Regions from separate parts of the Bacillus sp. OTU530 genome, predicted to be linked through region 1. Evidence: riboswitches for the same ligand, from Rfam matches in the RefSeq annotation. Region 1 holds a riboswitch; each other region holds the start of a gene.
The links. A riboswitch is a leader RNA that binds a small molecule or an ion and turns the genes downstream of it on or off. The one in region 1 is predicted to bind thiamine pyrophosphate.

Region 1 (4,693 bases):
ATCATAATAGCAAGTCCCACCCCGAGCACGATAGAAATTACAAGACCGATTAAAACGACAAGAAGCGTAGCTGGAAGATGAACTGTAAATAAAATGTCCCGCAAATCCCATATTTTCTGCACAATCGCACTTGGAGATGGCAAGATATACATTTCATTTACAATCCGTGCCCCAACTTCCCAGCCAGTTAGAAGGATAATAGCAACGATAAGGGCCGGTAAGTAAGAAAACTGTTTCATACCGGCACCTTCCCTTTTAACATGCCAATAAGCTCGTCTTTGAGTTCCAGCAGTTCAGGTCTTGCCAAATCACGGCGTGTTCTCTCTTTTCCAAGAGGAACAGGCAACTCGGTAAGGAAGCAAATAGGCTGCTCTGTCACAACAAGCACGCGATTAGACAAAAACAAAGCTTCCTCTACGTCATGGGTAATAAACACGATGGTTTTCTCCCATTTCCTCCATTGATCATATAGCCATTCCTGCATATTTACCTTTGTAATTGCATCAAGCGCACTGAACGGTTCATCCAGCAGAAGCACATCCGCCCCGGTTAAGAAAGTGCGCAAAAAGGACACACGCTGACGCATTCCTCCAGACAAGTCCTTTGGACGCTTCCTCTCATAGCCACCTAGTCCGAAAATAGGAAGATACTCTCGCACCTTTGCATATGCTTCTCTTCGCTTCATTCCACGGCACTCTAACGGGAGAGCAGCATTTTCTTCAATTGTCCGCCACGGCAGCAGCAAATCCTGCTGCGGCATATAACCAACGGCCCCGTCTCTCGGCTGGATGCTTTCCCCATTTATCATGACCTTCCCTTGCTGTACTTTCTCAAGTCCGGTAACAAGGCGTAAAATAGTACTTTTCCCAGAGCCGCTCGGCCCAACTAAACTGACAAATTCTCCTTTTTGAATCGTAAGATCCAACTCTTCCAAAACATTTTTCCCATCCTCCGGATAAGAGAACGAAACGTTATGAAATTGTAGAACACTGCTCATCGAAACTCCACGTCTCCTTGCGGTAAGCCATATCCCAGAATAAATATTCAAAACGGCTTGTTGTCATAAAAATCTCTTCTAGATGTGCCAATTCCTTCTCTGACTTTCCTTCCGCCAGTTCATTCATTAACTCAATAACCCATATGCAAAGTTCCGCATACTCCTCTGAGCTATAGCCTCGAATCCATTCTCCATAAAACTCATGCTCGCTCGCACCCGGAACATTATTGAGACGTTTTCCAATCTCCCAATAGCTCCACATGCACGGTAAAAGGGAAGCCACAAGCTCAGCCAGCGTCCCGCTTTGTGATACGGACAGCATGTAGTTCGTATAAGCAAGATTCATGGATGCTGGCTTTGCTTGTTCCATTTCCTCTATCGAAATCCCAAGACGCTTTGCATATTCCTTATGGATGTTCATCTCACCGTTTAATATGCCATCAATTTGCCGAGCGAATTTGCTCATTACTTGCAAATCTTTTGCTTTCACAACACCTAGAGCATATACCTTTGCATATTCGATTAGGTACAAATAGTCTTGTATAATATAAAATTGAAACTTATCTAATTCCAGCTCTCCATTTCCAATCCCCTTTACAAATGGATGCTGATGACTTTTCTCCCAAATAGGCTGTACATTTTGAAATAATCTATCACAAAATTTCACTCTTGTTCCTCCTTCAGATGCCGAATTGAAACTTAATAAGGAAAACTCGTCGATTGGCGAGCCCTGCTTTTGGGCGAAGACAGAGGCGTAGTTGCATTATACTTTATTCCTAAAATTTCTCACTACGTCGAATTGTCTTCTAACTGGAAATTTATACTTTCCTACAGTGTAAAAAAACCGCTTCTACCAAGAAGCGGCCACATACAATCATTTAGAATGGTTGCTGCTTGCCACTTCCTTACGCTGGAATTATCCAGGTCAAGTAATAAGGGTTAAGGTTCCCCTTTCTCAGCGTCGCTAGCACCCCCAGTGGAAATATAACATATATCAAAAAGCCCGATTTCCAGCTAAGGGGAAATCGGGCTAATACGTTCATCATCCGTTTTCGCTTTCCTACGCTGGAATTATCCAGATCAGGTAAAAGGGTAAAAGACTATCGGTCTTACTCTCAGCCGGCCATACCAGCTCCCCTAGCACAATTTATTATTAACAGTGTTAAGTATATCACTGGGTTACACAATGCAGCAAGAGGTTTACCAGAAATTTTAAAAATGCAGAACCTAAATACTCCTCTATTTTGTAAAAAAAATATCCAAACTTACCTTTTTTTCTTTACTATACAAAAATATGGAAAAACATTGGGAATTTATGCTTTCTTAAGAGGCAAAATAGACCGCTGCCATAATGCTCAGTTCTACTGAGTGTATGGTAGCGGTCCATTATATAAGATAACCCAAACAGATACTTCTACTATTCGAGCTACCTCATATTTTTCTTATTCATGATGCTCTGAAATTTCACCCAATGCGTAGCCAGCTTGATCATCTGCATATTTTTCAATCGCTAAATCTCCGAGTGAGAGCATCCCTACTAACTGCCCATTCTCTACAACTGGAAGACGGCGAATTTGATGGCGGGCCATTAATTCGCTCGCCTTTTCAACTGGATCTGACGGAGATACACTAACAATGTCCGTTGTCATTACCTCTGTAATCTTGTTAGAACCAGGGTTCTTATCGGCAATGCCGCGAACTACTAGATCACGGTCAGTAACAATCCCGACTAAGCGATTGTTTTCTACAATTGGGATAATCCCAATATCCTCTTGCTTCATTTTTAAAGCTGCCTCATACACATTATCCACTGGAGTACAGCATGAAAGATCTGTACTCATTAACTCTCTTACTGTTGTCATCGCAATCCCTCCTTGCAACCATTATTGTAACCAACTTCACTGCCTTCATGTATTTATCGAGCAGGAAGAAGGTGGAGGATGCTTCCAGATTTCTCAGTAAGAGACGTTGTATGATACGTCCCCTTCACCCAGTCCTTCATTTGATCATGATACCACTCACTCTGAATATGACCAGACTGACCAGGAGCAACAATATGATAGCCTGTTGTTATATCGTGTAGATCTATCGCAAAATACGACGATACTCCACGATCAGCAAGACCTTCGGCATTAAAGCTGATGGATTGCACCGTATCGCCGCTTCCTCCAATAGGAATAGGCGTTTCCGGATTAAATAAATAGTTGTAAGGCTCTATATAGGACAATGGGTGGGTAAAAACAAGCCGGTGAAAATCACCCCATCGCCAATCTTTTACACTTGCCCCTTGGCTCTCCACAATACTTTGTACCGCCCCAGCTAAGGATTTCTTTAGTACCTTATCCAAGCCGCCTTGTTCTTGTATCCATGGTCCAGGCTGACCATTATGTGCTTCTCGAAGCAGTTGATCAATAACTTGTTCCTTTCCCTCAAACAATCTCTGCATATCCTCTGAAATATCCTTTTTAAATAAAACATCTCCAATCTCTTGCATCCACGTATGGAATAAAAGTGGCGCCGCTAAGTTTCGGTCATCTGTAAAGTCCCACTTTTTCAAAAGAGAAATTGCTTCCTGCTCTTGCTTTGTTAGTTCATCCTCTTTTATATGCTGCAGCAAAATAGGAACAAGTGAGCGTGCCTTAAGATTCAATTGGTCCATCTGCAGCTTTTTCATGTCCTCAACTGTAATGGCATTTTTTTGTTGCAGCACTTCCTGAATACGAGAAGATTGGTAGGATTGTATTCCTGTGCTGTCTATATGATATGGGTAAGATTGGTCAGCCATCTGATTAGTGGCAGCTGTAATAAATCCTTCTTGTGGATTCACAATAGTTGGAAGCTCCTCCCAAGGAATATAACCAGTCCATTCATATTCATCATTCCACCCAGGCACAGGCAAGAGACTATCCCCTTTTTTTCGAATCGGAATTTTGCCATTCATTCGATACGCAATGGTCCCATCCTTTGCAGCGAATACAAAATTTTGTGCTGGCGCCTGGAAATATGTAAGTGCTTCCTTGAAGGAGTTCCAATCCCTTGCACTATTTATACGAATGATTGCTTCAAGCTCTGTAGATGGCTCAGATGCTGTCCATTTGAGAGCCAATGCAGTTTCCGTATTCTCACTTCCTGAAATAATTGGTCCATGTCTTGTAATGACTGTTTTCGAATCCACTGCCGGTTTATCCTTTACACGGATCGCATCCGTAATAACCTGTGCCTTCTCCCACGTATCGTTATGTAAAAATTCATATGGATTATTTGGATTTCGCTTTTCTATATATAAATCCTGATCATCAGCATCGGCATTCGTAATTCCCCATGCAATAAACTCATTATGGCCGACAACAATGCCTGGTATGCCTGCCATTACTTCTCCGCTTACATTTAGCTCGGGAGACTGCAAATGTGTTTCATACCAAGGGGACGGAGTTGAAAGAGACGCTGATAAACTGTTAGCTAAAATCGGTTTTCCGGACTTTGTCTTACTTCCGCTGACAACCCAATTGCTTCCATTTAGTTCATTCAACACTACTTTCTCTGGAAGCAGCTTTGATAAATCTAAATGTGATTGTTTGACTGCACCTATAATTTCAGATGCGTCCGTTGGGGATGCTGGAAACAAGTCAAGTGCCTTTTCTTCTGATACAGTATTTAATAAATATTGGCGAAATGCCAGACTCTTCCAATGCCCTC
Region 2 (4,693 bases), on a different contig from region 1:
ATAGACAGACAACGCCAGCCGCGGCTAAGTACAGATTATTACAGAAATTGCTTTTCTTACTTATATAACTCAGAGCCTTGTTCCTTAAACTCCTGCGCTTTTTCCTTCATACCTTCTTCTATCGCACTTGTTTCATTCAGCCCTTTTTCCTCCGCATATTGACGGATGTCGTGCGAAATTCTCATGCTGCAGAACTTCGGTCCACACATCGAACAGAAATGAGCTGTTTTTGCGCCTTCTGCCGGAAGGGTTTCATCATGATATTCCATCGCACGTTCAGGATCAAGCGCCAGATGGAATTGATCGCGCCAACGGAATTCAAAGCGCGCCTTAGACAATGCATCGTCACGCTGCTGCGCGCGCGGATGGCCCTTTGCAAGATCCGCTGCATGAGCCGCAATCTTATAGGCAATTACACCCTCACGTACATCGTTTTTATTCGGTAGGCCAAGATGCTCCTTCGGCGTCACGTAGCAAAGCATAGATGTACCAAACCAGCCGATCATTGCCGCGCCGATCGCTGAGGTAATGTGGTCGTATCCTGGCGCAATATCCGTCGTTAACGGACCAAGCGTATAGAATGGCGCCCCGTGACAGATTTCAATTTCCTTGTCGATATTTTCTTTAATCAAATGCATTGGCACATGTCCAGGACCTTCAATCATAACCTGGATATCATGCTTCCAAGCAATCGTTGTTAGTTCACCAAGCGTCTGTAATTCAGAAAATTGCGCTTCATCATTTGCATCAGCAATAGAGCCTGGACGCAGTCCATCTCCTAGTGAGAAGGAGATATCGTACTGCTTCATAATCTCGCAAATCTCTTCAAAATGTGTATATAAGAAGTTTTCCTGATGATGATATAAACACCACTGCGCCATAATCGAGCCGCCTCGTGAAACGATACCTGTTACACGCTTTGCTGTCATCGGAATATATCGAAGCAGCACACCAGCATGGATTGTAAAGTAATCTACACCCTGCTCCGCCTGCTCGATGAGCGTATCACGGTAAATCTCCCATGTTAGATTTTCCGCAATTCCATTTACCTTCTCAAGCGCTTGATACAATGGAACTGTGCCGACTGGAACAGGTGAATTACGCATAATCCATTCACGTGTTGTATGAATATTCTTTCCTGTGGAAAGGTCCATAATCGTATCGGCTCCCCAACGAGTTGCCCATGTCATCTTTTCAACCTCTTCCACAATGGAGGAACTAACCGCAGAGTTTCCAATATTGGCATTTACCTTCACGTGGAAATTACGGCCAATGATCATTGGCTCCAATTCTGGATGGTTGATGTTAGCAGGAAGAATCGCGCGTCCCTCAGCAATTTCCTGTCTCACGAAGTCAGGCGTTACACCTTCACGAATGGCAACAAACTCCATTTCAGGCGTAATGATCCCTTTTCGAGCATAGTGCATTTGGGTAACATTCTGTCCTGGCTTCGCACGAAGCGGCTTCCGGCTTAATCCTGGGAATATAGACGCTTTGTCTATGTCCTTGTAGCCATTATCCTCAGGCTTAATTTCCCGGCCGTCATACTCTTCTACATCTCCACGTTCAACAACCCATGCATAGCGCGGCGCTGGAATCCCTTTTTCTACATTTACTTCATAATCACATGCTGTATATGGACCGCTTGTGTCATAGACCCGAACCGGCTCATTTTCCACTTCGTTTGTTGGACTTAATGCGATTTCACGCATCGGTACCTGTACATCGGGACGTGATCCCTGTACAAATACCTTTTCACTTCCTGGAAGACTTGTTTTTAGCTCCAATTGCTTAATTGAGTCTGTTTGCGACATAATACCTTTCCCCTTTTCTTTATGTGACAAGGACATCAGTAAAACGCGCCAGCGCAACGTGCATACGAAAGCTCTCACAGTCGGCTACTGGCAGACTGCAGGCTAACATGTATAAAACAAAAAACGCCAGATCCTTATAGCAAAACAGGACCTGGCGTAAGCAGCATATGTACATGATGCAACACGTCTAAAAACTTCCCCACGCTGGTACGAGCCAGATCAGGTCCAAAGGGTTAAGAAGCATATCGCGCTTCCCTCTCAGCCTCACATACGAGGCACCCCTAGTATCACTTATAAATTTAATTTATATCCTTATTATACAGAAAGTAGTGGAAAGATAAAGCATTTTCTGAATATATTTTCTGAACGGGGACAGTGGACACGTCCTTCCCTTGCTTCCGCAGCAAAACATCCCGCATGTAAAGCGCGCAGCTTAGTAGCTGCTTTATGGAAGCTTTCTGTGTGTTCTCCCCGACGCAAGGCGCTTCTTTCCTATTATTATAAAAGCAGCCTTTCCTTGCAATAAGATCCACTTATCGTCTGCTTCTCTTTGATCGAAACATCCGTTTCCGTTTTGTATTCAATGTATCAAGTATAATATGAAGAGCGCTTGTCGTGAAAATCCCCAGCACCGCCGCACCAAGCACCGGCTTATGCGCACGGACAAGCCCTGGTAGTGCACCGTCTAATATTTGCACATTTAATATGTATAGAAACGGAAGAAAAATCACAAATAAATACAGTAGCCGGATCAAATCTCCAAGCACAATTGTATGTGTGAGGAAGGATCGGTGCGGCATGACAGCTCGATATGGGCGCCAAATGATGCGCAGCGGTCCCCAATTTCGATACGCTGAACTTACAGTATCTAAATCCGGCGTCAAAAAGTATGTGCCAAACACAAATCCTCCCGCAAACCACAGTAAAAAACCCCAGCTCGTCATCCCGTATGAAATGAGCAAACAAATAACAACGGGCAGACTTAATAAATTGAATCTTGTATGTGTTCTTCCTGATGGCATCTAAATTTCCCCTCACCTATCTACTGGCAAGCTTACTTTTCTTCGCTTGCTTCTTCTATTTTACGATCAATCTGGGAAGTGTCGGCATCTGAGCCAAACCATTGCGCAAGCTTAGCCTTCGCCTTTTGCTTCACTTCCTCATCAACATACTCGGCAGATTGCAGCAGCGCCGCGCTCAATACACCTAGATCATCCGTATACCCAAGACCGGCCATGATATCTGGAATCGCATCAACAGGTGCAATGAAATAAGCCAACGCTCCAACAATTGTGAACTTTACCCGCTTTGGAACATCTGGCCGCTGCAGGACATAAAACAAAAGCAAGCCCGTATACACCACGAAATGACCAGCCTTCTTTGCAGCCCCCTTCGTCTTATCCCAAAATGCTTCTACAGAAAATTTTTGTTCCATCTTAAAAACCTCCAATCTCATTCCCCATACTTTGTATTATATGGAGCAGTATGATTTTCCTCAAAATTACCCATCAATCCGCTGTAATTGTAAACATTCCTTCTCAGCACCAAACTAAATAAGCATGTTATATTTAATTGTTGACGAGCATATAAACGTAGTGATAAAGTTTTGTGTGATTGATGTAAATCATTTGTAAAAATTTTCAACCTATTATATAGTTTCTAAACAACCATGTTTATAGTATAATACAAAAATGACATTTGATAAAATTCCCATATCCCATATAAATTAGGAAAAACCGGGAATGACGCAATAGGAACGTAATTGCCCACTTTACATTGAGCATGCTTATGCCTCCGTGAAAAGATACACAATGCGACTCCATTGCGGAACTCCTTTTTTCTTTTTGTATAAAAGGCTATGTAAGGTGAGAAAGAGAAAGGGTGAGGGTGAATGAAGGAATCCCTGAAAGCACAATTCCAAAACGCCAAATTTACTTTATTAGCTGCTCTGTTCATATGGCTCAAAACCTATATCGTCACTCGTGTAAGCTTTGACCTAAAATTAGAGTCACCGATGCAGGAGTTTATTTTGTTTATTAGTCCGCTTGCATCGTCCTTGCTGCTAGTTGGCTTATCACTGTTTCTGACAGGCAAAAGGCGCAACTATATGGCAATCTTTATGGACTTCCTTTTAACAGTTATTTTAATTGGAAACGTAATGTTTTACGGCTTCTTTAATGACTTTGTGACACTGCCTGTTTTAATGCAAACGTCCAACTTCGGAAGCCTTGGTTCTAGTATAAAGGAATTATTCAACTACAAAATTTTATTAATGTTTGCAGATATTTTCTTCCTATTATACATAGCTAGGAAGGCACGCAGCTCTGTACGTGTCGAACGATTGAGCCGTCCATTTAAAGCATTGTATTTTCTTGTAACAGCTGCAGTATTCTTAGTGAATCTTGGACTTGCTGAAATGGAGCGTCCCGAATTGCTAACGCGTTCCTTCGACCGTGTTATGCTTGTCAAAAACTTAGGATTATATGTGCATCAGGTATATGATTTAGGCTTACAAGCTAGATCAAGCTCACAAAAAGCTTTCGCTGATGGCAGCAAGCTTCAGGAAACAGAAAACTATGTGAAAGCAAATGCTGTACATTCGGATCCCGCATTATTCGGCAGTGCAAAAGGAAAGAATGTAATTATAGTATCTCTTGAATCAACACAATCCTTCTTACTTGGGGCAAAGGTAAATGGACAGGAGGTTACTCCATTCCTGAACCAATTTATGAAGGAGAGCTATTATTTTGAAAACTTCTTCCACCAAACGGGTCAGGGTAAAACGTCCGATGCAGAGTTTTTAATTGATAACTCCCTTTATCCATTAGATCGCGGTGCTGTATACTTTACGCATTCAAATAATGAATTTGTAGCAACAC
Region 3 (4,693 bases), on a different contig from region 1:
AGGGCTTATCTTATCTTTTCTGTATTTAGTACTTATTGCAGGAAGAAAATCATTTAAGGATCAAGGGGTATACCTAAATGCAATTGATAGGTTATATAACGATGTTAATGTAGTGCTGTGCATAGGCCTTATAGCGCTTTGGATTGCATTAGTAGAGGGTGTGTTTGATCAGATTGATAAACTGATTATTCCAATTACCATTCCTATTGCTGCGGCCGGACTCATGCTGGTTCTATCACTTGTGAAGCATTTTAAGAATAAAACATTTATAAAACATACATTAATTTATCGTATGCTTTATAAGCTGTTTAAATTTGTTGGAGATGTATATAATAGCGGAAGCGTTGGCGTGAAGACGGTATTACTCGTAATCGGATATCCTATATTAGTTGCTTTAACGTTTTTTATGTTTCCAGTCACCCTTGGCGTAGCTGCTTGGTTTGCCCTAAAAAAAATCAGGACATTTAATACGATCAAGGAAGGTGTGGAGAGAGTAAAGGATGGAGATATTCATCATAGTATAAATGTTAATGGAACAGGCGAATTTGCAGGCCTTGCTGCGGATATAAATAGCATCACTGATGGCTTGAAAAAGGCCGTTAATAACGAACTAAAAAGCGAGCGGATGAAAACGGAGCTGATTACCAATGTATCACATGATATAAGAACACCTTTGACCTCTATTATCACCTATGTTGACTTATTAAAAAAGGAAAAGGATCCTTCAAAGGTAGAAGAATATATCGAGGTACTGGATCAAAAATCTAAAAGGCTAAAAATCCTAACAGATGACTTATTTGAGGCAGCAAAGGCCTCCAGCGGGAATATACCAATACATCTTGAGCAGATCGATATCATATCTTTAATTACTCAGGGACTAGGGGAAGTTAATGACAAAATTGAAGCCTTAGATTTAGACTTTAAGCTAAATTACCCTAAGGATAAGGTATATATTATGGCCGATGGAAAATTATTGTGGAGATCTATAGAAAACCTGTTATCTAATATATTCAAATATACCCTAAAACAATCAAGGGTCTATATAGATATTGAAGATTTAGGGAATGAAGTACTTCTCACCTTCAAAAATATTTCAGCCTATGAGCTGAATATCTCAGCAGACGAATTAATGGAGCGTTTTAAAAGAGGCGATGAATCGAGGTTAAGTCAAGGCAGCGGATTAGGGTTATCTATTGCGAAAAGCCTGATTGATATACAAAGAGGAAAATTTTCTATACAAATAGATGGAGATTTATTTAAAGCCATGATTTCTTTACCCAAGTATAAAAATCTTAATGAGTAATTGGTACTGACTTTAAAAAAGGCTTGACTGTCTTTAATGTTGTGATATGGTTAATGTCAGAATGAAAAATAAATAGCAAGCATCTCTATCCACTAGGGGAGCCCATTGAAGGGCTGAGATCAAAGTGACCTTTGAGACCCTAGAACCTGATCTGGGTAACACCAGCGTAGGAAAGTGGGAGTGACGGACCATTGTATTTTCATTTTGGTTATTAAAATGAATTCCAAACCACTTTCTTTACGCATGTAAAAAAGTGGTTTTTTTATTTTACACTGTAAGAAAGTATAAATTTCTAGCTGGAAGATAAGTCGACGTAGTCAGAAATTTTAGGAATACAGTATAAGTAGGGCTATGCCTCTGTCTTCGCCCAAGGACAGGGCTCGCCAATCGGCGAGTTTTCTTTACACTGTAAGAAAGTATAAATTTCCAGCTAGAAGGTCATTCGGCGTAGTCGGAAATTTTAGGAATACAGTGTAAGTGCAACTACGCCTCTGTCTTCGCCCAAAGGCAGGGCTCGCCAATCGGCGAGTTTTCTTTAAAGGGTTTTATGTTGCATTTTCATCTATTTAACACCTTAGGAGGGATTAACATGTCATTTTCTCAGTTGTTGCGCAAAGAAGCAAATTCTATTTGGGAAGCGAGTTTTCATCATCCGTTTGTGACAAAGTTAGGAGAAGGAAGTTTAGATTTAAGGTGCTTCCGTTATTATGTTCTGCAAGATTCCTATTATTTAAGCCATTTTGCTAAAGTGCAGGCATTAGGGGCAGCGAAAGCAGTTGATCTACAAACGACGGGACGCATGGCACATCATGCACAAAATACATATCAGGCGGAGCTTTCTTTACATCGGAATTTTTCTGAAAAGTTAGGGATTACGGAAAAAGACAAAGATACCTTTGTTCCTGCACCGACTGCTTATGCGTATACATCTCACTTGTATCGTGCCGCATATGAAGGTCACTTAGGGGATATTATCGCAGCAATCTTGCCGTGCTATTGGCTTTATTATGAAATTGGCGAGCATTTGAAGGAATCGAAGCCGGAGGAGCCTATTTATCAAGAATGGATTGCCGCTTATGGTTCTGACTGGTTCCGTACTTTAGTAGAAGAACAAATCGCCAGACTAGATGCCATTGCTGAAACTGTGACAGAATCGGACAAAGAACGAATGAAACAACATTTTATTATTAGCAGTCAATATGAATACTCGTTTTGGGAGATGGCTTATACATTGGAAGATTGGCCAGTGAATGAAAAGGAGAAACAACGTGGTTTCAATGAGGGCTTATCCATATAACAAAGGACAGCTTCCCTTGCGACGTGCATATCGATTTCCATGCTTTGAATTATTTTCTCCGTTCCAATGCGAGTGTTTTCTAATTTAAGGAAAAACAAAAAGAAGTAATGTCTTTATTCAGCTGGGTAAAGGATATTACTTCTTTTTACATTTACTGCAAATAAATCATTTTGACCTATAGCATCTTATAGTTTCCTTGTACATGATTATAAATATTTCCGATTGATGTTGTTGAAAAATTTTAGAGGGAAAGAATGAGGGCTTGTGTTAATATAGATTGATGGTAGGATAGGTGGTTTGTCCGCTTTAGTGTGTTTATTTATATATTTTAATGGATCGTGTACAGTTTGATTGAACAATGTCTTACAGGATAAAATTAACTATAACAGATAGGAGCATTGAATACATGTCCAATTTACCAAATTGCCCAAAATGTAATTCAGAATATACTTATGAAGACGGAAGCCTTTTTGTTTGCCCAGAATGTGCTCATGAATGGAGTTTAGAATTAGAGGCTGAAGCTAATGAGGATACAAAAGTCATCAAAGATGCGAATGGAAATATCTTAAATGATGGTGATTCTGTAACAGTAATCAAAGATCTGAAAGTAAAAGGAACTTCATTAGTCGTAAAAATAGGTACAAAAGTAAAGAATATACGTTTGATTGATGGAGATCATGATATTGATTGTAAAATTGATGGTTTTGGCGCGATGAAATTAAAATCTGAATTCGTGAAGAAGATATAGATATAATTATAGTGCAGCAGAACTGCAGAAGTTTCTCGTATTTATTAATTTAAGAACTGTTTTGCTCAGGACAATATGATTAAATTAAATTTTTGGGAAGTGTGTTTATAGTATGAATACGCCAGATGAATCTACAAGAGCTCATGTTAATTTGGAAGAACCGGATCAATCCTCCCTTTCTCTAGACATTCATTCAATTTTATCTAGTTTAGATGAAATGGGGGAATCACGTTTGCCACAACGTGCTTATCTAGCGACACGCCATGCCATACGACAACTTCAGCTCCCCCCAGGAAAAACAGTATTGGAGAGGGAAATGGCTGAAATCTTGGGCATGAGCAGAACGCCTGTTCGCGAGGCCCTCGTACGTTTAGAGATGGAGGGATGGGTACGTCTTATACCGCGTCGTGGGTTTGTTGTGGCACCCATTGTTGCGGATGATCTCCAACAAATTTATGAGGTAGTGGAAGCGCTTGATGGTATTGCTGGCAGCCTAGCTACCAAGCGCGCCACCTCTGAAGAATTAGATCAACTCGATCGTTTAATTGAGGAACAAGAAAAAGCACTAGAATTAGGAGATCTACTGGCATGGACTACTCTTGATGAGCAATTTCATCAATTCATTGTCGACTTGGCCCAAAACCCACGACTAAGAGGGATTATGGATAGTCAATCTGATCAACTATATCGTGCCAGATTATATACAATTAAGCTTCGACCTAGACCAACACAATCTATCATGGATCACAAGGCCATTGTTACTGTTATGCGAACAGGTGAACCGGAAGCTGCACGTATCATGTTACAATCCCATCGTTATAGAGCGCGCAAAGAAATTTTAGAGGTTATCCGATCTCTAGAAGTGAACCATAATAGAGAGTCTCTTTCTTAGGTAAGATAATACATCTTTTATAAAAGAAAAGGGCTGTAGAGATTTCTTAGAAATCTCTACAGCCCTTTTTGTGCTATGCTATTTTGTTGAAAATATTACTAACCAGATAGGAACAATAAGTAAGCTCTGTCCCCCGGCCAGCACTCCAGCTCAAAGACAAGATAAGTGCCAAAAAGATTTAAAACAGGATATTATTTAATATCAGAAATTCTATTTAAATAAATTTAATTTCTTGCTCGTTCTATCAATTGTAGTAATTCACCATTAGGTCCATAAAATAAAATCATAAGACCGCCTTCAAGTGTTGAGTTTGGTTGATTCGATAAAAATTTAATTCCCTTTTTTTCATAATAGCTAATGGCTTGATTAATATCCTCTACTGCAAAAGCAAGGTGGTTAACGATCCCACTTTTGTTATACTCACCTATAGGATCAATATCTCGAATGAACTCA

Region 2: it holds a riboswitch for thiamine pyrophosphate, as region 1 does, so the genes downstream of both, thiC (phosphomethylpyrimidine synthase ThiC) here and tenA (thiaminase II) in region 1, are expected to answer to the same signal.
Region 3: it holds a riboswitch for thiamine pyrophosphate, as region 1 does, so the genes downstream of both, tenA (thiaminase II) here and tenA (thiaminase II) in region 1, are expected to answer to the same signal.

The regions. Positions count from the first base shown of each region.
Region 1 covers NZ_JASATP010000066.1:1,509-6,201, reverse strand. Annotated here, with positions in the region: gene AAHB12_RS27895 (ABC transporter permease) at 1-239, opposite strand, end outside; gene AAHB12_RS27890 (ABC transporter ATP-binding protein) at 236-997, opposite strand; gene tenA (thiaminase II) at 972-1,664, opposite strand; TPP riboswitch at 1,883-1,982, opposite strand; TPP riboswitch at 2,038-2,146, opposite strand; gene AAHB12_RS27880 (CBS domain-containing protein) at 2,440-2,859, opposite strand; gene AAHB12_RS27875 (penicillin acylase family protein) at 2,913-4,693, opposite strand, start outside.
Region 2 covers NZ_JASATP010000015.1:4,349-9,041, reverse strand. Annotated here, with positions in the region: gene thiC (phosphomethylpyrimidine synthase ThiC) at 57-1,814, opposite strand; TPP riboswitch at 1,994-2,107, opposite strand; gene AAHB12_RS12990 (metal-binding protein) at 2,348-2,836, opposite strand; gene AAHB12_RS12985 (YkvA family protein) at 2,869-3,249, opposite strand; gene AAHB12_RS12980 (LTA synthase family protein) at 3,706-4,693, shown strand, end outside.
Region 3 covers NZ_JASATP010000035.1:5,899-10,591, reverse strand. Annotated here, with positions in the region: gene AAHB12_RS21410 (sensor histidine kinase) at 1-1,303, shown strand, start outside; TPP riboswitch at 1,388-1,493, shown strand; gene tenA (thiaminase II) at 1,893-2,600, shown strand; gene AAHB12_RS21400 (zinc ribbon domain-containing protein YjdM) at 3,007-3,348, shown strand; gene AAHB12_RS21395 (GntR family transcriptional regulator) at 3,461-4,240, shown strand; gene AAHB12_RS21390 (VOC family protein) at 4,465-4,693, opposite strand, start outside.